Regions from separate parts of the Promicromonospora sp. NPDC019610 genome, predicted to be linked through region 2. Evidence: predicted binding sites of a transcription regulator. Region 2 holds the regulator's gene; the other holds the start of a gene.
The links. The regulator HrcA, encoded in region 2, represses chaperone genes, less so after heat shock. The targets are predictions, from matches to a motif close to TTNGCACTCGNNNNNNNCGAGTGCNAA.
Positions count from the first base shown of each region.

Region 1 (14,272 bases), on a different contig from region 2:
CCTGACGCGCCATGGCGATCGCCATGGCCGACTCGGTGACCGTGTCCATCGCCGCTGAGATCAGCGGGATCTTGAGCGAGATCTCGCGCGTGAGGCGAGACGTCGTGTCGATGTCCGACGGCGCCAGGTCGGAGTAACCCGGCAGCAGCAGGACGTCGTCATAGGTGAGCCCGAGGAAACCGAACGGGTCGCCCGGCGAGGTCTGGTCCGTCATGCAGCAAGTCTACGGCCGTCGCGACCGCAGATCTCGGCCGGGCCGTGGTACCGGCCCGAGGCGTGCGTCACCTCGCCTTGATGACGGCGAGCACCTCGTGGAGCAGCCCCGTGAACGAGCGCACCCGCTGCACCGTGGGCCCGAACGGCAGCTCCGTCGCGGCGGCGTCGGCCCGCAGTCCCACGAAGATCGGCAGCTCCGGGTAGCTCTCGTTCACGGCGTGCACGACGTCGAGGTCCGGCTTGTTCTGCGTGGTCGCCAGCACCACCGCCGTCGGGCGGACCATGGTGACGAGCTCGACCGAACGGTGGGTGCTCGCGGGGCCCGTGACGATGCGCGCCATCGAACCCTGCGCGGCCAGCGCGGCGGCGAGGGCGTGCGCCGAGAGCGGCACCACCTCGTCCGGGGCGGCGAACACCAGCACGATCTTGCGCATCCGGCTCGGGTGGTTGGCCGGCGGGCCGCCCGCCTCGACCATGACCCGCTCGAACTCCTCGATGTAGTTGCGCAGGGCACGCAGCGCGGCCGTCGCGAGCACGACCTCGGGCATCTCACCGGGACCGGCCAGGACCGTCCGCTCCGACAGCCGGAGCCAGGCGGGCTCGACGAGCTCGGTCCACCAGGTGGCCGGGTCGCCGTCCGGGCCGAGCACGAGGAGGTTGTCGCAGGCGGTCCGGCTGTAGGCCAGCGCGGCGTCGACCAGGGCGGACACCCGGCCCGACGTCGGCGCCGGCGAGGCGGCGGACCGCGGCCCGCCGGCCGGCGCCGAGGCCCCGCCGCCGGTCGCGCCACCGGGCAGTGCTCGCAGCCGCGCACGCCCCCGCGGTTCCTCGGAGCGCTCGCCGCCGGACACCGGGGCGGGGTCGTCGGCCTCGTCGCCGGACGTGGCCCGGGGCTCGTCCGCCTCCTCGACGACCTCGTCGTCCGGGTCGTCCGGGGCCTCGACGGTGCCGACGAACTGCTCCGCGAAGTCGTGCTCGTCGGCGTCCGCCCCGCCCTCGACCTGGACCGCGGGCAGCGCCGGGGCGGTGCGGGTGGCGACCTCGAGCTCGGCGTCCCCCGCCTCGACGGCGGCGCGAGCGGCGTCCACCGGCGCCACGCCCTCCAGGGTCAGGCGGCGCATCACCAGGAGCCGGGCGACGTCGTCCGGCGTGTAGCGGCGGTGCGATCCGGCGGTGCGGCCCGAGGGACCGAGGCCGTATCTGCGGTCCCACGTGCGGAGGGTCGCGGGAGCGACCCCGAGGCGGCGGGCAACGGCGGCGACAGCCAGTCCGGGGCTGGATGTACGTGACCCGCCCGAGTTCTGGGCGGGTCGCGAAGAAGTCATGGACTCGATTCTGCCGACCTGGCCCTCTCCGCGCCACTGCGAAACCCGGCGTGCCGCCGATCTCGGTGGATTTCGGTTCACAATCATACAAATCCGGTCAGTGTCGACCTGCTTCTCGCTGGCCCGATTCGAGCCCGATGACGCGAAACTGCCCCTTGAACAACTTCTGCACAACTTGTAAGTTGTTCGCCATGACGGAGATCTCGAGGCTTCCCGGTCCGGTGATGGAACTGTGGGAATGGCAGTACCAGGGCGCGTGCCGCGACGCGGACGACACCCTCTTCTTCCACCCCGAGGGTGAGCGTGGATCGACCCGCCGCAGGCGCGCCGAGGCCGCCAAGGCGATCTGCCGCTCCTGCCCCGTGATGATGCAGTGCCGCGAGCAGTCGCTCCGCGTGCGCGAGCCGTACGGCGTGTGGGGCGGGCTCAGCGAGGACGAGCGGTCGGCGATCCTCGCCGGCAAGTCCGTCTCCGCCTGACCCGGGTGCACAACTTCTGACGTTCGGGCGTGACGCGTTTCTGTCGCACGCCCCGCTGGGAACGCGCGCCCGCTGTGCACGCCTGCCTGCTTCGATGCCGAGGCAGCACCAGCCACGACGGTCTCCGGACAGGACGAAGGCCCCGCACCGATCCGGTGCGGGGCCTTCGCCTGTCTGGCGTGAGCTGGAATCAGCCCACGACCACCGCGAGGACGTCGCGGGTCGAGAGCACCAGGTACTCCTCACCCGCGTACTTGACCTCGGTGCCGCCGTACTTGGAGTAGATCACCTTGTCACCGACGGCGACGTCCAGCGGCACACGGTTGCCGTTGTCGTCGATACGGCCCTGGCCCACGGCCAGAACCTCGCCCTCCTGGGGCTTCTCCTTGGCGGTGTCCGGGATGACCAGGCCGGAAGCGGTCGTGGTCTCGGCTTCGAGAGCCTTGACGACGATCCGGTCCTCGAGCGGCTTGATGGGGACCGACACGTCGGACCTCCCTCTTTCGTGAGCGGATCGAGTGATCAGCTGCGTGGTTGACTTCAGGGGCTCGAACGTTCGACGGTCCGCCGTCGTCGCGGGTGCCGGCGGGCACGAACGTCTGGGTCCTCCGCCGAGGGCCCCGGCGACCGGGATCCGCGGCGATGAACAACCCCAAATCTAGGTCGGCGCTAGCACTCGGTCAAGGCGAGTGCCAATCGCGTGGAGCACCTCACACGCCCGGCGCGCGACGCGCCGTCCGCACTTCGAGATCTGGCCATCTCTACGAAAAGGTTGCGTGCAGCCACTCGTCACGACCTGGACAAACGTGGAAAGATCTTCCCATGGATGCGGCGATTCTGAGCAAACTCCTCAGCCCTGACGGCTGGGCCCTGCTTGCGGCTCTTCCGCCGTACGACGAGCGCGACGCGATGAAGACGGTGACCACCCTGCGCGCCCAGGGCGTCGCGGCGGACCTCGCGGCCGCCGTGGTCACCCAGTCCCGGCTGCGCGCCCGCGCACGGGCCAAGTTCGGCGACTTCGCCGACGGGATGCTGTTCACCGCCGACGGTCTGGAGCAGGCCACGCGGCTCGTGGTCGCGGCGCTGCACGCCCGACGGTACCTCGACGCGGGCGTGACCACGCTCGCGGACCTCACCTGCGGCATCGGCGCCGACTCCCTCGCCTTCGCCGGCACGGGCCTGCGCGTCGTCGCGACCGACCTCGACGAGACCACCGCCGCCATCGCACGGTGGAACCTGCGCCACTTCCCCGAGGCGGAGGTACGGCACGCCGACGGCCTGACGCTCGACCTGCACGCCGAGGGGATCGACGCCGTCTACGCCGACCCCGCCCGGCGCGTGCGCGGCGGCCGGGGTGGCCGTGCCAGCCGCATCTTCGACCCGCGCGCCTACGAACCCCCGCTCGACGCCGTCTGGGCGCTGCGGGAGTCGGTGCCCGCCGTCGGCATCAAGGTGGGTCCCGGCATCGCGCACGAGGGGCTGCCCGACGACGCCGAGACCCAGTGGGTCTCGGTCAACGGCGACGTGGTCGAGGCCGGGCTCTGGTTCGGCCCGCTCGCGCCCGACGGTCCCGGCCGTTCGGCACTCGTCCTACGTTCGTTCACCGACGACGACGGCAAGGAGCACACCCTCAGCCGCACCCTGCGCGGCGACGGCACGGAGCCGGACGTCGGCGACGTCGGACAGTATCTCTACGAGCCGGACGGCGCGGTCATCCGGGCCGGGCTCGTGGGCGAGGCGGCCGCCGAGCTGGGTGGACGCCTCGTCGACCCGACCATCGCGTACGTCACCACCGACGACGCCGCCGTCCTGCCCCCGGCGCGGCCCGCCGAGGCGGCAGGGGCGCAGGCGCCGATCGCGACGGGGTACCGGGTGCTCGACACCATGCCGTTCGGCCTGAAGCGGCTCAAGTCCTATCTCCGCGACCGGAACGTCGGGCGCATCACGATCAAGAAGCGGGGCACCGCGGTGGTGCCCGAACAACTTCGCAAGCAGCTCGTACTCACCGGAACCGAGGAGGCGACGATCGTGCTCACCCGTGTGGCAGGCAACCAACAGGTACTCCTCGTCGAGCCGCTGGGAGCCGTATGAGCTCGCCGGTCCGGCTCGGCTTCGGCGAATCCCCACGGTCGACCGTGGGCATCGAGTGGGAGATCGGGCTCGTGGAGCGCGACACCGCCGATCTGTGCCAGGCTGGCCCGGAGGTGCTGGAGGCTCTCGCGCGCGACGGCGGGAACCCGCAGCTGGACCGCTCGGGGCACGTCGTCCCGCACGTCACCGGCGAGTACATGAAGAACACCGTCGAGCTGGTCACCGGCGTCGGCCGGACCGTGGCCGACGCCGGGGCGGACCTCAGCCGCACGCTCGACCGTGTGCGGACGGTCACGGACCCGATGGGCCTCGAGCTCATGGGCGGCGGCACCCACCCGTTCGCGAAGGGGAGCCACCAGGAGATCGGCGAGAAGGAGCGCTACGCCCGCATCCGCGAGCGCACGGGCGTGTGGGGTGCGCAGCTCATCATCTGGGGGCTGCACGTCCACGTCGGGATCGAGCACCGGGACAAGGCGCTGCCGCTGATGCGCGGGATGCTGAAGTACTTTCCGCACCTGCAGGCGCTGTCCGCCGGGTCGCCGTACTGGGCCGGCGAGCACTCGGGATACGCCTCGAACCGCTCGCTGCTGTTCCAGCAGATCCCGAGCTCGGGCCTGCCGGTCGCGTTCGAGACCTGGGGGGAGCTCGAGGCGTACGCGGGCGACATGCAGCACATCGGAGCCGTCGAGGCGTTCAACGAGGTGCACTGGGACATCCGCCCGTCGCCCAAGTTCGGCACGCTCGAGGTCCGGGTGTGCGACGGCCCGACGAACCTCTCCGAGGCGCTGACGCTCGCCGCGCTGGTGCACTGCCTCGTGGAGCACCTGTCCACACAGCTCGACCAGGGCCGGACCCTGGCCGAGCTGCCGCCGTGGTACGTGGCGGAGAACAAGTTCCGCTCCGCCCGCTACGGGCTGGACGCCACCGTGATCCTGGACGCCGAGGGCAACCAGGGGGCCGTCGTCGACGCGATCGGCAAGCTGCTCGTCGAGCTGGAGCCCGTGGCGCACCGGCTGGGGTGCGCGACGGAGCTGGCCGGGGTGCGGGACATCCTCCGCACCGGGCCGTCGTACCGGCGGCAGGAGCAGGTCGCCGCCGCACACGACGGCGACCTGGTGCCGGTGGTGCGCGCGATGCTGGAGGAGATGCGCACCGGCCGGCCGCTGCCCGCCTGACGGCGCCGGCCGCGGGTCAGATGCCGCGCGGGTCAGATGACCTGCGCGGCGTCGTCGAAGTTCAGGCGCGGGGCGCGGGGGCGAGTCGTGTCCGCGCCGTCGGCCGCGCTGACGTTGACGACGAGGAGGCCCTTCCAGCCGTTCTCGGCGAAGAACTCGGCGTCGATCTGGTCGTAGATGCCGTGCATGGGGCCGACGGCGAGGCCGGCGGCGCGCAGGCCGACGATCAGGTAGCCGGCCTGGATGAGGGCGCTGGTGCGCGCCATCTCGGCGCGCGCCCCGGCGTCGCCGGCGAACATGTCGCGGGCGCCCGGCATGTGCGGGACCAGGCGGTCGAGGTGCTCGTGGAAGTCGGTGTCGTACGCGAGCACGAGGGTGACGGGCGCGTTGCGCACGCGCTCCTGGTTGCCCTCGGGCATGCGGGCGACGAGGCGCTCCCGGGCCTCCGGCGTGCGGACGACGAGCATGCGCAGCGGGCTCGTGTTCATGGCCGTCGGGCCCCACTTGACGAGGTCGTAGACGGCGGCGAGCTGCTCGTCGGTCACCTCGGACTCGGCGAAGGTGGTCACGGTCCGCGCGGTGCGGAACAGACGGTCGGCGGTCGCGTCGTCGATGGCGAGGCCCTGGGCCTCAAGAACGGTGTCGGTCATACGCGCGACAACAAGTTGCTCCAAGCGATAGTTCCAGATTCAACCGTGACGTCACGCACGTCCGCGCGTCACACCCGCCCCGGTTCCCCGCTCACCGGCCCCAGGGAACTAGGCTGGAGCACATGGCAGATCCACTGGTGCTCGGTATCGAGACCTCCTGCGACGAGACCGGCGTCGCGCTGGTCCGCGGAAACGACCTGCTGGTCGACGCGGTGGCCAGCTCGATGGAGGAGCACGCTCGCTACGGCGGCATCATCCCCGAGGTCGCGAGCCGGGCCCACCTCGAGGCGATGATCCCCACCATCCAGAAGGCCCTCGGCGAGGCCGACGTCGACCTGTCCGAGGTCGACGCCATCGCGGTCACCGCCGGGCCCGGGCTCGTCGGGCCGCTCACGATCGGCGCGTCCGCCGCGAAGGCCCTCGCCATCGGCCTGAACAAGCCGCTGTACGGCGTGAACCACGTGATCGGCCACGCGTGCGTGGACCAGCTCGTCGACGGCCCCCTGCCGGAGCGGGCGATGGCGCTCGTGGTGAGCGGCGGGCACAGCTCGCTGCTGCTCGTGGACGACATCGCCACGAACGTCACGGAGCTCGGCTCCACGCTCGACGACGCCGCGGGCGAGGCCTTCGACAAGGTCGGCCGCCTGCTCGGCCTGCCCTACCCCGGCGGCCCGCACATCGACCGCCTCGCACGTGAGGGCGACCCCACCGCCATCCGGTTCCCGCGCGGCCTCACGGCCGCGAAGGACCAGGCCAAGCACGCCTACGACTTCTCGTTCTCCGGCCTCAAGACGGCGGTGGCCCGCTGGGTCGAGGCCCGCACGGACGCCGGCCAGGAGATCCCGGTGCACGACGTCGCGGCGTCGTTCGCCGAGGCCGTCGCCGACGTGCTCACGGCCAAGACGATCGCCGCCTGCCACAAGCACGGCGTGGACACGCTCGTGGTCGGCGGCGGGTTCTCCGCCAACAGCCAGCTCCGCGACATGGCCGCCAAGCGCTGCGCCGAGGCCGGCATCGACCTGCGCATCCCGCCGATCCGCTACTGCACGGACAACGGCGCGATGATCGCGGCGCTCGGCTCCGCCGTGGTGCGGGCCGGCGTGGCCCCGAGCGACCTGGACATCCCGGTCGACTCGTCGATGCCGCTCACCACGATCACCGTCTGAGTTCTCCGGCCCGCCGGCGGCCGGGTGGCTCTACGCTGCGTCCCGTGTGGGTCAGAACACTGGAGAAGCTCGAGCCCGTCCCCGTCATCGACACGGCCCGGCGGCTGCGCGACCGCATCGGCGCGCGGTTCCCCGACCGCGGCATCCACCTCGTGGCCCAGGAGCTCGTGGCCCTGACCGAGCAGGTGGCGGACACCTCCGCCGGGACGCGCCGGCGCAGCCGCCTGGTGCAGGCCGGGTCGCGCGTGCTGATCGCCCTCGTGGTGCTGGTGGCGCTGGTCGCGTTCGGCTTCGCCGTCGAGGCCGCGGGCACCGAGGCACCGGACAACGGCCTGGACTGGCTGCCGCTCATCGAGAGCGCGGTGAACGACATCGTGTTCGTCGCCGTCGCCGTCGTGGTGCTGCACTCGGTGCCGCAGCGGGTGCAGCGCTCCGACCTGCTGGCCAAGCTGCACCGGCTGCGCTCCCTGGCGCACATCATCGACATGCACCAGCTCACCAAGGAGCCCGAGATCCTGCGGGACGCCTTCACGGGCGAGTCGGAGAACAACGACGTCGACCTGACGCCCGAGCAGATCGAGTACTACCTGGAGTACTGCACCGAGCTGCTGTCGATCGTGGGCAAGGCGGCGGCGCTGTGCGCCGAGGAGTCGCAGGACGACATCGTGCTGAACACGGTCTCGACCATCGAGTCGCTGACGCTCGGCATGGCCCGCAAGGTGTGGCAGAAGATCCTCGTGCTCAACGAGGTCAGCCCCACGCCCTGATCTTGCCGGCGCCAGGCCGGGCCGGGCCGGGCCGGGCCGCCGTCGCGCCGGACTCAGCCCACCGCGACGGGCCGCGAGGGGTCGTTCGACCACTGCGACCACGAGCCCGGGTACAGGGCGGCGTCCACGCCGACGATCGCGAGGGCCGCCACCTCGTGCGACGCCGTGACGCCCGACCCGCAGTAGACGCCGACGGTCCCGCCGTCCGCGACCCCCAGCTCGCCGAAGCGCCGCTTCAGGTCCCCGGTCGGCAGGAACCGGCCGTCCGGCCCCAGGTTCTCGGTGGTGGGCGCGCTGACGGCGCCCGGCACGTGCCCGGCCTGCGGGTCCACGGGCTCCACCTCGCCGCGGTACCGCTCGGCGGCCCGGGCGTCCAGGAGCAGTCCCGCGCCGTCCGCCAGCTCGGCGGCGGCGTCGGCGTCGAGCACGGGCATCCCGCCCGGCTGCACGACGACGTCGCCCGGCTCGGGCGTGACGTCACCCGGTTCGAGGGCGTTTCCCGCTTCCGTCCAGGCGGCCAGGCCGCCGTCGAGGATGCGGACGTCCTCGACGCCGAAGTACCGCAGCAGCCACCAGGCGCGGGCCGCCGACGTGCCGCCCACGGAGTCGTAGACCACGACCCGCGAGCCCGCCGAGACGCCCCAGCGGCGCGCGGCCTGCTGGAACGCCGCCGCCGAGGGCAACGGGTGCCGCCCGTCGGTGGGCGCCCCGTGCGCGGCCAGCTCGGTGTCCAGGTCGACGTACACGGCGCCCGGGACGTGGGCGGCGCGGTACTGGTCGTGGCCGTCGGTCATGCCGAGCGCCCAGCGGACGTCGAGCACGACGGGCGGTCCCTCGACCGGGTCCGGGGCCGCACTGACCTGCAGGTCGGCAGCCAGCGTGGCGGCGTCGACCAGAACTCGTTCCCTCATGCGGCGTCTCCTGCGGCGTCGTCGGGGGTGTCGGTCGGAGCGTCGACCGGCGACTCCACCGGGGCGTCCGCCGTCGGGTGCTCCACCTCGGACAGGTCCAGGCGCATCGTGTACGCGTCGACGTCCTCGGGCTGGTAGTAGCGCTTGCGCACACCGAGGATCTGGAAGCCGAAGTCCCGGTACATCTCGATGGCGGGCTGGTTGTCGACGCGGACCTCCAGCAGCACCGCCTCGGCCTTGACCTTGCGGGACCGCTCGATGAGCGCCTCCATGAGCTGCCGCCCCACGCCGTGGCGCTGGACGTCGGGGTCCACGCCGATGGTCATGACCTGCGTGACGTCACCGTCGAACCACAGCCCCGCGTAGCCGACGACGGGCTGCTCCCCCGCGCGGTCGAGCCGCTCCGGCTCGGCCACGATGTACCAGCGGCCCAGGCCGGCGAGCTCGTCGGCGAGCATGCCGTAGGTCCAGGCGCCCCGGCCGAAGAGCTGTCGCTCGAGCTGCAGCACGCGGTCGAAGTCGGCGTTGCGCAGCGGGCGCAGACGCACCTCGGTGATCACGCGGCACCGCCCGCGGCGGCGGTGGCCGAGCCGGCTCCCGTGCCGGTCGGCGACCCCGGCTCGTGCACGTCGGGACGGCGCAGGTACAGCGGCTCGGTCGGCAGCTCCTCGCCCGCGGCGCGGCGGACGAGCGCCAGCCGGGCGAGCACGGTCGCGTCGGGGACCAGCGGCGCGTCGTCGGCCACCGGGAGGAACTCGGGGTAGAGCATCGCGCCCTCCCCGACCACGACGGGCAGCGGGGTGTCGCCGCCGTCCGGCGTCGGGAGCTGGCCCTGGGCGACGAAGCCGGCCCGGTCGACGTCCGGCCCGGCGGTCCGCTCCACGACGGGGACGCCGTGCGGCCCCTCGTGCGCGACCACGCGGTAGCGCGCCCAGTAGACCTCCTTGCGGCGGGCGTCGGAGGTGGCCAGGATCTCCTGGCCCGCCCGCAGCCCGAGGTCGCTGACCGCCTGCACGGCGAGCGCGTCGAGGCTGGGCACACCCAGGACCGGGATGCCGAGGGAGAGCGCGAGCGTGCGGGCGGTCACCAGCCCGACGCGCAGCCCCGTGAACGGGGCCGGGCCCGTACCCGCGACGACGGCGGTCAGGTCGGTGCGCTCGATTCCGGCCTCGTCGAGGACCTCGGTGATCAGGGGCGCGAGCGACTCGGCGTGCCTGCGGCGCTCGTCGGAGGAGCGGGACGCGAGACGCGCGCCCTCCTCGTCGACGAGCGAGACGGCGACGGCTGCTGAGGTATCGAGAGCTAGAACGGCCACGCGACCAGGGTATTACGACGGGTGCCTCGTACCGGGATGGTCGGTAGTTCGTCAGATGATCGGCAGCGCGAGCGACCGATCACCTGACGAACTACCGATCACATCAGCGAACGCAGGTCCACGCCGACCCACCGCGGCCCCACCGCGCGGATCGTCACCTTCCGTGTCCCCGCCTCCGGGTCCTCGGCCGTCTCCACACCGGGGTCGAACACCGGTGCAGCGCCCCGCGGCCGCTCCAGGTCGATCTCCAGGCGGTCGTCGGCGAGCGTCTCGGCGAGGCCGCGCCCCCACTCCACGACCGTCACGGAGTCCTCGAGGGACGAGTCAAGGTCGAGCGCGTCCAGCTCGCCCAGCCCACCGAGGCGGTAGGCGTCCACGTGCACCAGCCCGGGACCGCGCGTGCCGTCCTCGCGCGGCAGGGGCGGGTGCTCGCGCGCCACGATGAAGGTGGGCGACGCCACCTGCCCGCGCACGTTCAGCGCCGCACCGATGCCCTGGGTCAGGGTCGTCTTGCCCGCGCCGAGGTCGCCGGTGAGGATCACCAGGTCCCCGGAGCGCAGCACCCCGGCGAGCGCGGCCCCGAAGGCCCGCGTCGTATCGGCGTCGGGCAGCTCGATGACCACCGCCTCCGACGTCGAGATGTCGCCCGGTCCGTTCACTGCCCCGCTCACGCGGTCTCCCTTCCTGCCGTGCCCGCGTACACACGGGGCACGCGCGCGCCGAGGCGCGTCACGATCTCGTAGCTGATGGTGCCGGCGGCCTGGGCCCAGTCCTCGGCATTGGGCGCTCCGGCACGGGTCAGCCCGTCCGACGCCCCGAACAAGGTGACCACGTCGCCGGCCTGCTCCGACGCGTACGGGCCGAGGTCGAGCATGATCTGGTCCATGCACACCCGGCCCGCGACGCGCAGAACGCGGGCGGTGCCGAGGCCGGTCGCGGGTGCGGCGACGTCGTCCACACCCCCGCCCACCAGGACCGGGCCGCCCGGGCCGAGCGACCCGCCGGAGGCGTGCCGCGGGATCCCGTCCGAGTAGCCGAGCGGCACGACGCCGAGCACCGTGTCCTGCGGTGTGACGTAGAAGTGCCCGTACGAGACGCCGTGGCCCTCCGGCACGCGCTTGACCGTGGCGAGCCGCGCCTCCAGCGTCATCGCGGGCCGCAGGCCGTAGTCGCCCGGCGCGCCGAGCTGCGGCACCGGCGAGAGCCCGTAGACGGCGATCCCCGGGCGGACCAGGTCGTAGTGCGACGCCGGGTTGGTCAGAGTGGCCGCCGAGTTGGCGATGTGCCGCACCTCGAGCTCGATCCCGGCGGCCTCGACGGTGCGGACCGCGTCGTCGAAGACGTGGGTCTGCATCTTCACCGACGGGTCGTCGGGCTCGTCCGCGAGCGCGTAGTGCGACATGACGCCGACGACGGCGAGCGCGCCCTCGGCCTGCAGCGCCCGCGCGCGGTCGAGGACGGCCGGCAGGTCGTCGGGCATGATCCCGTTGCGGCCCAGGCCGGTGTCGACCTTGAGGTGCACGCGGGCGGTGCGGCCCGCGACGCGGGCGCCGTCGGCCACCTCGTCGAGGGCCCAGGCCGCTGCCACGGCGACGTCGATGTCGTCGCGCACCAGGTCGGCCAGGGGCGCGCCAGGCGCGTAGAGCCAGGTCAGGATGCGTGGACCCGGTCCGACGGCGGCGCGGATCGCGAGCGCCTCCGTGCTCTGCGCCGCCCCCAGCCAGGTCGCGCCGCCCGCGAGCGCCGCCCGGGCCGACGGGGCCAGGCCGTGCCCGTACGCGTCGGCCTTGACGACGGCCATGACCTGGGCGGTCGGGGCGGTCGTCCGCAGGGCGTGCACGTTGTCGCGGATCGCGTCGAGGTCGACGACCGCGCGGGCGGGATAGTCGGGGGCGGTACTCATCGCACCGATTCTTGCACCTGTCAGATCCTGGCGGACGAGTCAGGGTGTCGAGGGACCCATTCGCTGAGCACCCGGCGGGACTCGAAGCGGCGCGGCAGCCCGGACAGCGGGTCCGTGAGCTCCAGCGAGCGGGACAGGAGCTGGAGGGGCCGGTCGAAGTCGTCGGGGTCGGTGGCGCGCAGCTCGGGCCAGAACGGGTCGTGCAGGATCGGCACGCCGAGCGACGCCAGGTGCAGCCGGAGCTGGTGCGTCTTGCCGGTGTGCGGCTCCAGGCGGTAGAGGCCGAGGCCCCGGGTCTCGTCGGCGGCGACGAGCATGATCAGCGACTCGGCGTTCGGCTCCCCGGGCACCTCCTCGGCGCGCGTGACGCCGCGCCGCTTCACGATGCGGCTGCGCAGGGTGACGGGCTCCCCCAGGGCGAGGCGGCCGTCGGACGGCGGCAGCGGCGCCACCGCCTCGTACACCTTGCGCACCTCGCGGCGGGCGAACGTCTCCTGGTAGGCGCCTCGTACCTCGGGTCGCACCGTGAGCACGAGCACGCCGGCGGTGCCGCGGTCGAGCCGGTGGGCCGGGGAGAGCTCGGGCAGGTCGAGGGCGACCCGGAGGCGGACCAATGCCGTCTCCCGCACCCACCGGCCGCGCGGCATCGTCGCCAGGAAGTGCGGCTTGTCCACGACCAGCAGGTTCTCGTCCCGGTGGAGCACCTCGGGCTCGAACGGGATGCGGTCCTCGTGGGCGGGCGGGTCGCGGTACAGGTAGAGGAAACCGCGCGGCTCGTACGGCGTCGTCGGCGTGAGAGGTTCGCCGTGGCCCGTGACGACCTCGCCCAGGGCGACCTTCTCGAGCAGCCGCTCCGCGTCGTCGCGGAACCGGTCGAGCAGGTAGTCGAGCGCGTACGGGAACCGCACGACGACGTCGGGGTCGTGCGGCAGCACGACCCGCGTGGGGTTGAGCCCGTCCCGCACGGGCAGCGGGGACCGGTGCTTGGCGGGGCCGGGCGTGCGGTTCACGCCGTCAACCTAACCCGCGAGATCCTTCGCTGTGCACGAAGGGTTCCGTTGACCCGGACAACGGGTGGAAGATGGCCGGGTGACCCTCTACGACATTCCCTTCCACACGATGGACGGCACCGAGATCTCGCTGGCCGACCACAAGGAGGACGTCGTCCTCGTGGTGAACGTGGCCTCGCGGTGCGGCCTGGCCCCGCAGTACGAGACGCTCGAGAAGCTGCAGAAGAAGTACCAGGACCGGGGCTTCACGGTGCTGGGCTTCCCCAGCAACCAGTTCCTGCAGGAGCTGAGCTCGAACGAGAAGATCGCCGAGTTCTGCTCCATGACGTACGGCGTCACCTTCCCCGTGCTCGACAAGGTCCGGCTGAACGGGCGCCACGCGCACCCGCTCTACGTCGAGCTCAAGAAGACGGAGGACGCCACGGGGCACTCGGGCAAGATCCGCTGGAACTTCGAGAAGTTCCTGGTGCTGCCCGGCGGCGAGGTGCGTCGGTACGCCCCGAGGACCCTGCCGGACGACCCGGCGATCATCGACGAGATCGAGGCGCACCTGCCCCGCTGACGGCCGTCACGAGCTCTCACCCGTCACGAGCTCTCGCCCGCCGCGAGCGTGAGCCGCATCGCGACCGGCACCACGTCCGAGGCGTCCCCGAGCCAACCGGTCCAGACCCTGGTCAGGCCCAGCTCGCGTCCCGGTTCCGGCTCCACCGGCGTCAGCCGGTACCGGGTCACGAGCGGCAGGGCCGTGAGCTCGTTGACGGTCAGTATCTCGATGACCAGCACGTCCACCCGGTCCAGGCCGAATGCCAGCCAGTCCTGATCCACCCGCAGCGAGAGCGTGTCGAGCGCCGAGAGGCGGGACATCACCGCGCTGAATGCTGTGTTCGTCATGCACCCTTGACGCGCGAACCGCACCGAGGTCACAGCACTTCGGGAAAATGTTGCAGAGCAATTTTCGCCCGCTCCCGTGCAGGTCCGGAACGCAAATCTCAGCGGTGGTGCCCTGGGTGAAGCAGAGCCGTACCCTGAGGCAATGGTCGAGAACCGGTTCCGGCAGGCCACGCCCGAGGATGCGCAGGCGCTCCTGGACGTGGAGCGAGCCGCTGGGATCGCGGCGCTGGGCCACATCTTCCCGCCGGGCATGTACCCGTTCCCGTCCGCCGAGGTCCTGGCCAAGTGGCAGGCAGCGCTGGTCGAGCCGGGCGTCCGGGTGCACGTCCTGGACGACGACGCCGAGCACACCCGCCTGGCCTGCTTCGTCGCC
Region 1 covers NZ_JBIRXX010000001.1:1,109,490-1,123,761, reverse strand. The annotation lists gene guaB (IMP dehydrogenase) at 1-214, opposite strand, end outside; gene ACH45N_RS04955 (MerR family transcriptional regulator) at 282-1,541, opposite strand; gene ACH45N_RS04950 (WhiB family transcriptional regulator) at 1,733-2,020, shown strand; gene groES (co-chaperone GroES) at 2,211-2,507, opposite strand; gene ACH45N_RS04940 (methyltransferase domain-containing protein) at 2,843-4,111, shown strand; gene ACH45N_RS04935 (glutamate--cysteine ligase) at 4,108-5,286, shown strand; gene ACH45N_RS04930 (malonic semialdehyde reductase) at 5,319-5,936, opposite strand; gene tsaD (tRNA (adenosine(37)-N6)-threonylcarbamoyltransferase complex transferase subunit TsaD) at 6,059-7,102, shown strand; gene ACH45N_RS04920 (hypothetical protein) at 7,147-7,869, shown strand; gene ACH45N_RS04915 (sulfurtransferase) at 7,923-8,780, opposite strand; gene rimI (ribosomal protein S18-alanine N-acetyltransferase) at 8,777-9,340, opposite strand; gene tsaB (tRNA (adenosine(37)-N6)-threonylcarbamoyltransferase complex dimerization subunit type 1 TsaB) at 9,337-10,095, opposite strand; gene tsaE (tRNA (adenosine(37)-N6)-threonylcarbamoyltransferase complex ATPase subunit type 1 TsaE) at 10,194-10,766, opposite strand; gene alr (alanine racemase) at 10,763-11,998, opposite strand; gene ACH45N_RS04890 (pseudouridine synthase) at 12,019-13,008, opposite strand; gene ACH45N_RS04885 (glutathione peroxidase) at 13,088-13,570, shown strand; gene ACH45N_RS04880 (hypothetical protein) at 13,594-13,899, opposite strand; gene ACH45N_RS04875 (GNAT family N-acetyltransferase) at 14,042-14,272, shown strand, end outside.
Region 1: the regulator HrcA is predicted to act here: its motif matches at 2,690-2,716, upstream of groES (co-chaperone GroES).

Region 2 (14,272 bases):
TCGGTCGCCCCTCACACCACACACAGCAGTCACCTGGAGGTTCGCGTGGGTTGGTTCATCGCCCAATCGCTCGCATTCATCATCATCGCGGCCCTGATCGGCCTCGCGATCGGCATCTGGATCGGCTGGCTCGTCTGGGGCCGCCGCGCCAAGGGCAAGCACACCGCCGAGAAGGCGGAGGCGACCGCGCAGACCGATGCCGCGACGAAGGCCGAGGCGAAGGACGCCGAGGCCGTCCCCGCGCTCGCCGTCGCCGGTGCCGCTGGCGCCGCCGCGACCGAGGCCACGGCCGGCGCCGCGAAGCAGGACGCGGATACCGCCGCCGCCACGGACACCGTGCTGCCCGTGGCCGACGAGGCCTCGGAGGCGGGTGCGGACGCCGCCGGCGCGGCCGACGACGCGCAGGACGCTGCCGAGCAGGACGGCACCGCCCCGGACCGGAAGAGTGACGAGCAGGGCGAGGGCAAGCCTGCCGAGGGCGGGCAGGACGTCGAGGCCGACGGGTCCGACGTCGTCGCCGAGGCCGAGGCCGTGGCCCGCGCGGCGGCCGAGGCGGACGCCGCTGCCAAGGCGGCCGCGCCGGCCGAGACCGACACGCCGGCCGAGACCGCCGTCGACACCGCGGCCGCGGCCGCCGTCGACACCGCGGCCGATGCCGCCTCCGACATCGCGGCCGCGGCCGAGACCCCGGACGACCTGCAGCGGATCGAGGGCATCGGGCCGAAGATCGCGGCCGCGCTGGCGGCCGCCGGCTACCCGACGTACGCGAAGATCGCGGCGGCGTCCGAGGACGAGCTGCGCCAGGCCGTCGCGGGCCAGGGCATCAAGTTCGCGCCGGCGGCCAGCAGCTGGGCCGACCAGGCGCAGTACCTCGTCGACAACGACGCCGCCGGCCTGGAGGAGTACCAGGACTACCTCGTGGGCGGCCAGGAGCGGCGCGCGAAGTTCAACGAGAACGTGGACTACACGGACGTCGACGAGGTCGAGGGCGCCGAGGCCAAGGCCGCCGCGCTCGCCGCGGACGAGGCCGCCGCCGCGGCGGAGACCACCCCGGAACCCGAACCCGAGCCCGAGCCCGAGCCCGAGCCGCAGGATCTCCAGCGGATCGAGGGCATCGGACCCAAGATCGAGACCGCCCTCAAGGCCGCCGGCTACACCACGTACGCCAAGGTCGCGGGCGCGAGCGAGGACGAGCTGCGCGAGGCGCTCACCGCGAGCGGCATCACCTTCGCCCCGGCCGCCACGAGCTGGGCCGACCAGGCGCAGTACCTGGTGGACGGCGACGAGGACGGCCTGCGCGAGTTCCAGGACTACCTGATCGGCGGCCAGGACCGCGCCTCGAAGTTCAAGGAGAACGTCGACTACGCCGACGTCGACGAGATCGAGGGCGCCGAGGCCAAGGCCGCGGCCATCGCCGAGGACGAGGCGGAGGCCGCCGCGACCCCGGAGCCGGACAGCGCGCCGGAGCCCGAGCCCGCCCCCGCCGTCGAGCCGGAGCCCGCGGCCGCCGCCGTCGAGCCCGAGCCCGCGCCCGAGCCGCAGGACCTGCAGCGGATCGAGGGCATCGGGCCCAAGATCGAGTCCACCCTGAAGGCCGCGGGCTACGCGACGTACGCGAAGATCGCGGGCGCGACCGAGGACGAGCTGCGCGCGGCGCTCGCCACGGGCGGCGTCACGTTCGCCCCGGCGGCCGTGAGCTGGGCCGAGCAGGCGCAGTACCTGGCCGACGGCGACGAGGACGGCCTGCAGGAGTTCCAGGACTACCTGATCGGCGGCCAGGACCGCCGGGCCCGGTTCAAGGAGAACGTCGACTACACCGACGTGGACGAGATCGAGGGCGCCGAGGCCAAGGCCGAGGCGATCGCCGAGGACGAGGCCAAGGCCGCGGCCGCCGACGGTGACGCCGAGCCCACGCAGTCCGAGGTGAAGGCATGAACCTGAAGGTCGTGCTGCCCCCGGTGATCATCGTGGTCCTCGGGATGGGTGCCCTGTCGGGTGTCCAGAACACGGGCTTCCGCGAGCACATCGAGTCCACGCTGACGGAGAGCGCGCAGGGGGCCCTCTCCGCGGCGGGGCTCGACGGGGTGGACGTCTCGTTCGCGGGGCGCGACGCCGACGTGACCGCGCCGACGGACGCCGAGGCGCTGGCGGCCGCCGACGTCGTCGGCGGGGTCGAGGGCGTCCGGGCCGCCGCGGCCTACGGCCCCGACGGGCTGGTCTCCCCGGAGGACGGCGCGGCGGAGGACGGCGCGGCGGAGAACGACGCGGACACGGCAGAGCACGCCGCGACGGAGGCGTTGGCCGAGGCGACGACCTCACCCGAGCCGACCGCGACGCCGTCGGACAGCGAGACGAAGGACGCCGGGGACGACACGAAGAAGGACGACGACAAGAAGGACGAGCCGAGGCGCGAGCCGACCCGCGAGGAGCGGGAGAAGGCGCAGGAGGACCTCGTCGAGATCCCGAACATCACGTTCGTCACGGACAGCGCGCGGCTGACCAAGGACGGCCGCACGGTGGTGAAGGAGGCCGCCGAGGTGCTCGCGGAACACCTGGAGGTCGAGGTCCGCGTCGAGGGGCACACCGACTCGGTCGGCACCGAGGCGCACAACCAGCGGCTGAGCGAGCGCCGGGCGGAGGCCGTGGTCGACGAGCTCGTGGAGCTGGGCGTGGACCGCGACCGGCTGACGTGGAAGGGCTTCGGCGAGTCCGACCCGCTGGTCGTCCCGCGCACGTTCGCGGACCTGGAGAAGAACCGCCGCGTGGAGTTCGACGTCACCAACTGACCCCACTCGCCCGCCACCTCGTTGAGTGCTGGGTATTTGTTGCTCTGGAGCCTCCAGAGCAACAAATACCCAGCACTCAACGGTTTCGCGGGGGTGGGGTTACCAGCGGCCCAGGCGGTCGCTCAGGAGGGCTATCGCGATCGGGCCCGCCGTCGACGTGCGGAGCACGTGGGGCCCCAGGCGGGCCGTGACCGCACCCGCCTCCGTGAGCACGGCGACCTCGGCCTCCGAGATCCCGCCCTCGGGTCCGACGACGAGGAGCAGGGCCCCGGCGTCGGGCAGCGGGACCGCCGACAGGCCCGTCGTCGCCTCCTCGTGCAGCACCACCACGGCGCCGCCCGCGGCGACCACGTCGCGGGTGCGGGCCGCGAGCTGCTTGGTGCTCAGGGACACGTCGACGTCGGGGATGCGCGCCCGACGGGCCTGCTTGGTCGCGGCCCGGACGGTGCTGATCCAGCGGGCCCGTGACTTGGCGGCACGGTCCCCGCGCCACACCACGACGGACCGCTCGGCCTGCCAGGGGATGATCGCGTCCACCCCGGTCTCCGTGGCGGCCTCGATCGCCATCTCGTCGCGGTCGCCCTTGGCGAGGGCCTGCACGAGCGTCACGACGACGTCGGGCACGGGCTCGACGACGGCCTGCTCGACGCGCAGGTGCACCTCGGCGCCGTGCACGGCCTCGACGACGGTCCGCAGGCGCACGCCCGCGCCGTCGACCACGTCGATCCGCTCCCCCGGCCCGCGCCGCTGGACGACGCCGGCGTGCCGGCCCTCGGCGCCGTCGAGCACGTACAGCGCACCCGCGCCGTACTCGGACAGCGGGTGGGCGGCGGACGCCTCGGCGAGAAAGACTGGCGCGCTCATCGGTGCGCGGTCAGCGCCCGCTGAGCTTGTCGCGCAGGCGCGAGAAGACGCCGCCCTGGACCGTCGCGAGCCGCGGCTCGGGCCGCTCCTCGCCGCGCAGCGCCGCGAGCTGCTGCATCAGCGCGGTCTGCTCCTCGTCGAGGCTCGTGGGGACCTGGACCTCGATGTGCACGTTGAGGTCGCCGCGCCCGTTGGAGTGCAGGTGCCCCACGCCGAGGCCCTTGAGGGTCATGACCTGGCCGGGCTGCGTGCCGGGGCGCAGGTCGATCTCCTGGAGGCCGTCCAGCGTGTCGAGCTCGAGCACGGTGCCGAGGGCGGCCGCCGTCATCGGCACCTGGAGGGTGCAGTGCAGCTCGTCGCCGCGCCGCACGAACGTGTCGTGCGCGCGCTCGCGGATCTCCACGTACAGGTCGCCGGCGGGGCCGCCACCGGGGCCCACCTCGCCCTGAGCGGAGAGCTTGATGCGCGTGCCGGTGTCGACGCCGGCGGGGACGTTGACCGCGACGGTGCGCCGCGAGCGCACGCGGCCCTCGCCGGAGCAGTCGGTGCAGGGCTCGGGGATCACCGTGCCGAAGCCGCCGCAGGCGGAGCACGGCTGGTTGGTCATGACCTGGCCGAGGAACGAGCGGGCGACGCGCTGCACGGAGCCGCGGCCCTGGCAGACGTCGCAGGTGCGGGCGTGGGTGCCCGGCCGCGCGCCGTCGCCGCCGCAGGTGTTGCAGACCACCGCGGTGTCGACCTGGATCTCGCGCTTGGCACCGAACACGGCCTCGGCGAGGTCGAGGTCGAGGCGCACGAGCGCGTCGTTGCCGCGCCGCGCGCGCGGGACCGGGCCGGTCGGCTGCCCGCCGCCGAAGAAGGTCTCGAAGATGTCCTGGAACCCGAACCCGGCGCCGAACCCGCCGCCCGCGCCGCCGCCGGGCGACGTCGGGTCCACACCCATGTCGTACTGCTGGCGCTTGTCGGGGTTGGACAGCACCTCGTACGCGCGCGCGACGTCCTTGAACCGGTCCTCGCCCGCGTCGCCGGCCACGTCCGGGTGCAGCTCGCGGGCCAGCTTGCGGTATGCCTTCTTGATCTGCTCGGGCGAGGCGTCGCGCGGAACACCGAGAATCTCGTAGTAGTCGGTCACAGGTCTCTCTTCGTGATGAGGTGAGTAGTCAGCTGGGCAGCACTCGCGACAGGTAGCGCGCGACGGCGCGGACCGCGGCGATGGTGCCCGGATAGTCCATACGGGTGGGGCCGATCGAGCTCAGGATCGCGACGGTGTCGCCGTCGGACGAGCCGTAGCCGGACGTGACGACGGAGGTCTCCGCCAGTCCCGCCAGCCGGTTCTCGTGTCCGATGCTCACCGCCACCTTGGCGTCGTCGGTCATGTCGGTGAGGAGGCCGAGCAGGACGACCTGCTCCTCGAGCGCCTCCAGGACGGGCCGCAGGCCCTGCTCGAAACGCATGCCGGAACGTGCCAGGTTGGCCTGGCCGGTCAGGACGATCCGCTCCTCGCTCTCCTCGGCGAGCGCGGCGGTGACCACCTCGGCCACAGCCGTCGCCAGGGGGCGGTGCTCGGCCGGCATCGCCTCGGCGACCCCGGCGAACGCGTCACCGAGGTCGGCGAGCCGGCGGCCGGCGGTCGCCGCGTTCAGGCGGGCGCGCAGCTCGCCGAGCGTGCCGTCGTCCAGGTCGACGGGCACGTCGAGGAAGCGCTGCTCCACCCGGCCGGTGTCCGTGATGACGACGACGAGGAGCCGCCCCTCGGCGGTCGGCACGAGCTCCAGGTGCCGCAGCCCGGACCGCCGCAGCGACGGGTACTGGACCACGGCGACCTGGCCGGTGAGCTGGGCGATGAGCCGCCCGGCGCGGGCCACGACGTCGTCCAGGTCGACCGCCTCGGACAGGAAGGTCTCGATGGCCCGCCTCTGCGGGACGGACAGCGGCCGCACCTCGGCGAGCTGGTCCACGAAGAGGCGGTAGCCCTTGTCGGTGGGGATGCGCCCCGCCGAGGTGTGCGGCTGGGCGATGAGCCCGGCCTCCTCCAGGGCGGCCATGTCGTTGCGGACCGTGGCCGGGGAGACGCCGAGCTGGTGGCGCTCCGTGAGAATGCGCGAACCGACGGGCTCCCGTGTGCGGACATAGTCCTCCACGATGGCCCGCAGGACATCGAGTCTGCGTTCCTCGCTCACCGCGCTCACCTCCGTCCCCAGGTAGAACGTCCGGGACGTGCACCCGGGTTCCGGCCCGCTCACCGACACTGCCTTCCAGCACTCTCACCGACCGAGTGCCAATCTTACGCGGCACGCGCCACCCGCCGGGTCGCCGACCCGCCGCTTGCCCCGCACACCCGGGCCGGCCGCGCCGTCCCGCCCCGGCAAACACGCGCCTGACCTGCATGTCCTACCGTTCGCCGAGGGCTGAGCACCGAGCATAGGGCGATGCCTTAGGCGCGCCCACCCCGCATCGCGAACCCGACGCGAAAGATGCGGCGACCGCCCGATCCGCGCGACGTACCTCACAGACGAACCTGGAATCACCGCCGGCGAGGGGCCGGCGGTGACACCGGGAGGAACCACCATGTTCGGTTTTTCGGACTACGCCGAGTACCGCCGCAACGAGCGGGAGCTCGACCAGCGCAACGAGCGGGCCCGCGTGGCCCGGGAGCAGAAGGACGCGGCCCGCCGGCAGGCCGCCGCGCAGCGCACCGCCGAGCGCGGTGCCCGGGCCAAGGCGGCCGACGCCGTCCGGCCGCGGGTCGCCTGATCCCGTAGGGAGGGCGACCGTGCCGGGCGGCGGACAGGCCCGCGAGAGCGGCGGGCCGGCCGACGAGAGGAAACAGAACGACCACGGACCGGCATGGGACGATGAGCCCATGCCGGTCCCCCGTGCCCGCCTGGTGGGCCGAGCCCCCGAGCTCGGCGCGCTCGAGGCCGCTCTCGCCGACGTCCGCTCCGGCGGCAGCCGCACCCTGGTGATCGCCGGCGAGGCCGGGATCGGCAAGACCCGCCTGCTCGACGAGCTCACCTCCCGGGCCGACGGCGCCCACGTGATCGTCGGCCAGTGCGCCGACGAGGGCTCGGGACCGCTCCCCTACGCGGCCCTGGCCGGGCTCCTGAACGGCGTCGTCCGGACGATGGGCCACGAGGCGGTCGTCGCCGCGGCCGGCCCCGCTGCGGGCGCCCTGTCCGCCCTCGCTCCCCAGCTCGTCGCACCCACGCCCGACGCCGGGGCCGACCGAGTCCCCGAGGTCCTCACGGACCTGCTCGCCGGGCTCGCGCGCGAGCGCCCCGTCGTGGTGGTCATCGAGGACCTGCACTGGTCCGACGACGTCACGCGCGCCGTCGCGCTCCGCCTCGCCCGCACCACGCCGCCGGGCCTGCTCCTGCTGCTCACCTACCGCAGCGACGACGTCTCGCGCGCCCACCCCCTGCGCACCGTCATGGCCGAGCTCGACCGGGCCCGCCTCATCACACGCCTCGAGCTGGCCCGCCTGGGCCAGACGGAGATCCGGGAGATGGCGCAGGACCTGCTGGACGCCGGCCTCGACGCCGAGTCGCTCGCCGACCTGGCGGACCGCAGCGAGGGCGTCCCCTTCTACGTCGAGGAGCTGGTCGGCTTCCTCGGCACCGACCTGCCCGACTCGCTGCGCGACATCCTCCTGCTGCGCTACTGGAACCTGAGCCGCGCGGCCCAGGCACTGTGCCGCGTGGTCGCGGCCGCCGGCCCGCGCGTCTGGTACGACGTGCTCGACGACGTCCTCGCGGATCCCTCGACGGGGTCCGGCCCGCGCACCGTCCCCGACGCCGGTCCCGGACCGGACGCCGGCGTCGTCCCGAACACCGGCGTCGAACCGGAGGAGGCGGTCCGCGAGGCGGTCGAGGCACAGGTGCTGGTCGTCACCGAGGTCGGGTACGCGTTCCGGCACGCCCTGGTCCAGGAAGCGGTGTACGCCGAGCTGCTGCCCGGCGAGCGGCGTCGGCTGCACGCCGCCTACGCACGCGCGCTGGAGCAGGCGCTGCACCGGCGCGCCCGGTCGGTCGCGAAGCTGTCCCGCATCGCCGACCACTGGTGGCGCGCCGGGATGCTCGGCAAGGCGCTCGCGGCGGCCGTCGAGGGGCACCGGGCCGCGGCGGATGGGGCGGCGTCGTCCACCGCGGTCGCTCTGGGTGAGCGTGCCCTGGAGCTCTGGGACCAGGTGCCCGACGCCGAGGCCGTGGCCGGCCTGCCGCACCACGAGCTGCTGCGCTCCGTCGCCGAGGCCCTGCGCGGCTCGACCCGGACCGCCCGTGCCCTGGCCGTGGCGCACGAGGCGCTCGACGAATGGCCCGCCGACGACCCGGCGGGACTCGCCGGCATGCTCTCCGACACGGCACTCATCGCGGGCCACGCCGGCTCGGGCGAGGGGCCCGAGCTCATCGAACGGGCCCTGGCGCTCGTCGAGCCCGGCCGGGACGACGTCGTGCGCGGCCAGCTCCTGATGCTGCGGGCGCGCCGCGCGATGCTCGGCGGCCGGCCCAAGGAGGCGATCGAGGCCGCGACGGCCGCCTACGAGGCCGCCCGTGCGATCGGCAACGACGAGGTCATGTCGGTCACGCTGAACCTGCGGGGCGTGAGCCGCGTCCAGCTCGGCGACACCGGCGGCTTCGCGGAGATCGACGCCGGCCGCGAGGCGGCCGGGGACACCTGGCACGGGCTGAGCCGGTACTACGTCAACGGGTCGGACGCCCGGCTCGTCGTGGGCGACTGGACCCGGGCGGCGGAGATCGCCCAGGAGGGGATCGGCGCGGCGCGGCGACACGGCTCGTCCGACTCGACCCGGCTGATGATCGAGGGAAACCTCGCCGAGGCGCAGATCGGGCGCGGCGACTGGGCCGAGGCCGCCGCCTGGTACGAGCGGACGATCCCGCCGATCCACGACAGCGTCTACTCCGCCTACCTCAGCGAGCGCCGGATCTGGCTCATGATGTGGCAGGGCGAGGTGGAGCAGGCGCAGGCCGAGGCGCGCCGCAGGGCCGCGAGCTGGGAGCGGTTCGGGCGCCTGGAGGAGCAGATCAGGTCGCGCACCAGCGTGACGCTGGCGGAGCTCGCGCTGCTGCGCGACGAGCCGGCCGAGGCCCTGGAGCGCATGTCGGTGGTGGTCGCCCCGGACCGCCCGCGCATGCCGGCCTACGACCTGCAGCAGCTCGCGGCGGCGGCCCAGGCGATCGCCCGGCTGCGCTCGGCCGGGCAGGACGTGGCCGACGCTCCCTACCGGGCGGTCCTTGCCCAGTGCGCGCACTGGCCGACGTTCCCGTTGTGGTCGGCACTGTTCGAGGCGGAGCTCGGTACCGGCCCGTGGGCCGCCGTCGCCGACCTGCCCGGTGCCGGGCCCGTGCACCTGCGCCCGTACGCGCTGTCGCGCGAGGGCGCGCGCCTGCTGGAGGCCGGGGACCGGGGCGGTGCCCGGTCGACGCTGGGGTCGGCCGTCGCGGAGGCGGAGAAGATCGGGGCGGGGCTGATCGTCCGGCAGGCGCAGGGGCTTCTCGACCGGGCGGGGCTGGCCGGCACGGCAGGGCCGGCCGGGCGGGCCGGCCTGACCGGCCGGGCCGAGGAGCGGCGTCCTGCCGAGGGGCCGGACGCCGGGACCGACGCGCTCACCGCCCGCGAACGGCAGGTGCTGGCCCTGGTGGCCGAGGGCCTGACGAACGGGCAGATCGCCGAGCGGCTGTTCATCTCGGCCAAGACCGCGTCGGTGCACGTCTCGGCGATCCTCCGCAAGCTGGGCGTCGCAACCCGCACGGAGGCGGCCCTCCGCGCCACCCGCTGACCCCCGCCGGCCCACCCGCCCGCCCTCGTGGAGTGCGGGCTGTCCGCGCCGGATGACACTCCGGGAGCACGGATATCCAGCACTCAACGAGAAGGGCGACCTAGGCTCGCGGCGTGGTCGACGAACGGTATGGAGCCGATGTGCTGTCCCCCCAGTTTCCCGGCGCGCAGCGAGGGCGGCGGCCGACGTCGCAGCCCACGCCCGCCGAGCTGGGCCTCGTGGTCGAGGAGGTCGAGACCGGCTGGGTCGGCGCCGTGGTGCGCGTCGAGAAGTCGGGCGGCATGCACGTGGTGGTCCTGGAGGACCGCCGGGGCCGCACCCGCACCTTCCCGCTCGGCCCGGGATTCTGGGTCGAGGGCAAGCCCGTCGAGCTCACCGCGCCCGTCGTGCACCGCGCCCCCGCGCAGCCCACCCGCACGGCCTCCGGCTCCGTCGCGGTGCACGGCGCCCGGGCGCGCGTCGCCCGCGGCAGCCGCATCTGGGTGGAGGGCAAGCACGACGCCGAGCTCGTGGAGAAGGTCTGGGGCGACGACCTGCGCGTCGAGGGTGTGGTGGTCGAGATGCTCGACGGCGTCGACCACCTCGCCGAGCGCCTCGCCGAGTTCGGGCCCGACGCCGAGCGCCGGGTCGGCGTGCTCGTGGACCACCTGGTGCCCGGGTCGAAGGAGCAGCGGCTCACCGACGAGGCGCTGGGTACCGTCCCCACGGGCACCGTGCTCGTGCTGGGCCACCCCTACGTCGACGTGTGGCAGGCGGTGCGCGCCGAGCGCCTCGGGCTGGAGCGCTGGCCCGTGATCGACCGCGGCACCGAGTGGAAGCTGGGCATCCTGCGGTCCCTGGGCTGGCCTGCGCAGACGCAGGCGGACGTCGCCCGCGGCTGGCAGCGGATCCTGGGCACGGTGCGCGACTTCCGGGACCTCGACCCGGCCCTTCTGGGACGCGTCGAAGAACTTATCGATTTCGTGACCGTCTCGTAAGGCACAGCCTCTACGGTTGGTCATATGTCCGAAAACCCGCAGGAGCCGCAGACTCCTCAGCAGCCCGGCCCGGCGCCGCAGCAGCCCGGTCCCGCACCTCAGCAGCCGCAGGACGCCCCGGCCTACGGGACGCCCCAGCCCCAGCCCCAGTCGCCGTACCAGGGTCCGCCGGCGGCGGGTCCGGCGTACAGCACCGGCTACGGTCCCGGCGCGCCGTACCAGCCCCAGCCGCTCACCCCGTCGGACGAGCGCATGTGGACGGTCTTCGCCCAGGTCGGCGCGATCATCTTCTCGTTCGTGCCGCCGCTGGTGATCTGGCTGGTCTTCAAGGACCGCAGCCGGTTCGTGGAGCAGGAGGCGAAGGAGTCGCTGAACTTCACGATCACCGTGATCATCGCGAACGTGGCGCTCGCGATCATCGCCGCGGTCACGTTCGGCCTCGGCACCATCCTGTACATCGTGCTCATCGCCGCGGTCGTGTTCCAGATCCTGGCTGCCGTCGAGAACGGCAAGGGCGCGCCCTACCGCTACCCGGTCAACATCCGCTTCATCAAGTAACCGCCGGCGCCCGGCCGGCCCGCCCTCGCGATCGCCGAGTCAGCATGCTGGTCCGCGACCAGCATGCTGACTCGGCGCATCGGTCGGGCGGCTCAGGCGACGGCGGGACCCATCGTGCCCGGGCTGGCCGTCGCCGGACCGCTGGCGACCGGCCCGCCGGTGAGGCGGCGGAACGCGAAGGCCAGTGCCAGCAGCGACAGCGGGAAAGTGATGAACCAACCGAGCAGGCACGGGATCGCGCCCAGGAGGTTGATGCCCAGGAGCGCGAGCTCCAGCAGGAACACCGAGCCGAAGTTCTTCCCCACCAGGCGGAACGAGCCGGTCAGGGCGTCCCACGCGTTGAGGTTGCGGTCCACCACGTTGTGGTAGGTGAACGGCGCGAAGATCGCCAGGGCGATGAGGCCCAGGCCGCACAGCAGCACGCCCACGAAGCCGGCGACCAGCAGCAGGAGCGCCGCCAGGATGATCATCGGGTAGCTGTTGACCTTGAAGAGCGTGCCCCAGGTCGCCTTCTCGCCCGAGACCTCACGCAGGGCCGCGTTGATCCCTAGGGCGCCGAGGATCGAGTTGATGATTCCACCGATCAGCCCCAGCAGCGAACCTCCGAACGACACCCCGGTTGCCGTGGACGAGCTGATGTCGCCGCGCATCGCGGCCTGGTTGATCTCCTGGTAGTCGCCGATCGAGCTGGCGTTGAAGATGGCGCCCACGGCGAACGAGAGCAGGATGAAGAGCACCCAGAAGAGCCAGTTCCCCGTGAAGCGGCTCCACCCGAAGCTCAGTGCCTCGCCCACGGCGAACGGCGCGGCCGACTGCGTGCCGTAGGGCACGCCCGGACCCCCGTAGGCCGGCGGCTGACCCGCCCCGCCGTAGGGCGGGGGCTGGCTGGCACCGCCGTACGGCGACTGCTGACCGGCGCCGTAGGGCGACTGCTGACCGGCGTCGTACGGCGGCGGCTGCGCGGGCCCGCCCTGCTGCGTCGGCCCGCCGGCCGGGTTCTGCGGCGGCGTCGGGCCGCCGGCTCCCGGCTCGTACGGGTTCTGCGGAGTGTTCTCGGTCATGTGTGTCCCCTTTTCACTGTTCAGTGATCCGAAGCCACCTTCACCTTTTCTCCGCAAATCCGCATGTGCAACCGTGGAGTTGTTCCCCGTCGGTCAGGACCGGACCGGCTCCCCGGTCCACCGCTGGACGAGACAGGCCCCCACCAGCAGCATCGCCGGGGCGATCACCACCAGGCCGATGCCGCACGTGAAGACCGACGCGACGGCCAGGCCGGCGAAGATCCCGAAGAACGCCAGCGCCGCACCGAGATGGGACAGCACCAGCCCGACGCCGCCGCCGAGCGCCCGGCCGAAGCCGACCCCCTTGAGCAGCAGGAACGGCACGGGGAGCAGGAGCAGCGTGCAGACGAGCTGGATCAGGCCGCCCACCACCGGGACGACGGTGCTGACGAACCCGATCACCCCCGCGAGCAGCGCGTACGCCACGAGGCCGCCGAAGCCGCGCAGCAGGAAGAAGTCCCGGAACCGGACCGTGCGGGTCCGGGTGGCGGCGAGCGCGCCCGCGTACAGGAGGGCTTGCAGCAGGAAGCTGATCGCGGTGCCCGCCGCGCCCAGCGCCTTGGCCTCGAACGACTGCCCGGCGACCAGCGCGGCGTCCAGCGCCGCCGGGTCGGTGGAGCTCGACAGGGCGTCCATGGTGGACGGGCTGAACAGGAGGACGACAGCGATCTGCGCGACACCGAGCGTGAGGCTCATCAGCACCCAGATGCCCCAGCTCGCGCCGAACGCGCCCCAGGCCCAGCGCCACGCGCCGCCGATCGTCGGGGGCACGTCGTCGGAGCCCGGCGCCGGCTCCTGGACCGGCGCGTAGGCCCGGACCTGCTGCTGCGGCGCCTGGTACTGCTGCTGGAAGCCGCCGTGCGGGTGCTGCGGGGGCTGGTAGTCCGGCCGGCCGTACGGGTTGGCGGGGCGGCCGTACGGGTCGCGCGGCCCGTACGGGTCGGGCTGCTGCGGTGGCTGGCCGCCCTGCGTCCGGGGGTCCGGACGCTGTCCGGAGGAGGGATCCTGCGGGTTCCAGCCACCGTAGGTGTTGCTCATGCGCGTGCCCCTTGTCAGGCGGGACCGAGCCGCCTCGTAACGGTATGAACAGCACAAGATATCGACGGTTTCGCCCACCGTGCAAACAAACGAAAAGGACCTTCTGCGTGAAGAAAAGGGGTGCGGATCAGGCGGTCAGGTCCCGCACGACGGCGTCGGCCAGCAGGCGCCCGCGGCGCGTCAGGACGGCGCGCGGGGTGCCCGCGCTCGAGGCGCCGGGCGTGCCCGGCACGCCGACCCCGAGGGCGGCGTGTCCGTCGAGCAGCCCGCGGGCCACGAGGCCCGCCACCGCGGTGCGGCCCTGCGCCGAGAGCACACCGAGGTCGAGCCCCTCGCGCAGCCGCACGCCGAGCATGACACGCTCCAGGTGCGCCTCCTCGCGGGTGAGCAGCTCGCGCCCGGCACCCGGGCTGTGCCCGGCCTCCAGCCGCGTCGCGTAGGCGCGGGGGTGCTTCACGTTCCACCAGCGGACGCCGGCGGGCGGCTCCTCGCCGTCCGGCCCGCCGTCCGACGCCCCGCCGTCCGACGGAACCGACGCCGCCGGCGCCGGCGCCGGCGCCGACACGTAGCTGTGCGCGCCCGGGCCCACGCCCCACCAGTCGTCGCCCCGCCAGTAGCCCACGTTGTGCCGGCACTCGTGCCCCGGCCGGGACCAGTTCGACACCTCGTACCAGCGCAGACCCGCCGCGGTGAGCAGGTCGTCGGCCAGCTCGTACTTGGCGGCCTGGTCGTCCTCGTCGGGCAGCGTGACCTCGCCACGGCGCACCTGGGCGGCCATCTTGGTGCCGGGCTCGACCACCAGCGCGTAGGCGGACACGTGGTCGACGCCGGTGGCCAGCGCCGTCTCGACGCTGGTGCGCCAGTCGTCCAGGGACTCGCCCGGCGTGCCGTAGATGAGGTCCAGCGACACGTCCAGGCCGGCGTCCCGCGCCCAGCGGACGACGTCGGGGATGCGCAGCGGGTCGTGGGTGCGCTCCAGGGTCGCCAGCACGTGCGGCACCGCCGACTGCATGCCGAACGAGACCCGTGTGAACCCGGCGTCGGCCAGCACGCGCAGCGACTCGGGCGTGACGGAGTCGGGGTTGGCCTCGGTGGTGACCTCGGCCGCCTGCCCTGTGCCTGTCGAGGGGTCCGCCAGGCCCCACGCCTCCCGGATGCCGGTCAGCACGCGGGCCAGGTCCTCGGCGGGCA
Region 2 covers NZ_JBIRXX010000004.1:274,053-288,324, reverse strand. The annotation lists gene ACH45N_RS26150 (helix-hairpin-helix domain-containing protein) at 46-1,935, shown strand; gene ACH45N_RS26145 (OmpA family protein) at 1,932-2,786, shown strand; gene ACH45N_RS26140 (16S rRNA (uracil(1498)-N(3))-methyltransferase) at 2,886-3,650, opposite strand; gene dnaJ (molecular chaperone DnaJ) at 3,661-4,782, opposite strand; gene hrcA (heat-inducible transcriptional repressor HrcA) at 4,811-5,830, opposite strand; gene ACH45N_RS26125 (hypothetical protein) at 6,219-6,404, shown strand; gene ACH45N_RS26120 (AAA family ATPase) at 6,514-9,447, shown strand; gene ACH45N_RS26115 (DUF3097 domain-containing protein) at 9,561-10,424, shown strand; gene ACH45N_RS26110 (DUF4870 domain-containing protein) at 10,449-10,982, shown strand; gene ACH45N_RS26105 (hypothetical protein) at 11,075-12,043, opposite strand; gene ACH45N_RS26100 (hypothetical protein) at 12,137-13,081, opposite strand; gene hemW (radical SAM family heme chaperone HemW) at 13,209-14,272, opposite strand, start outside.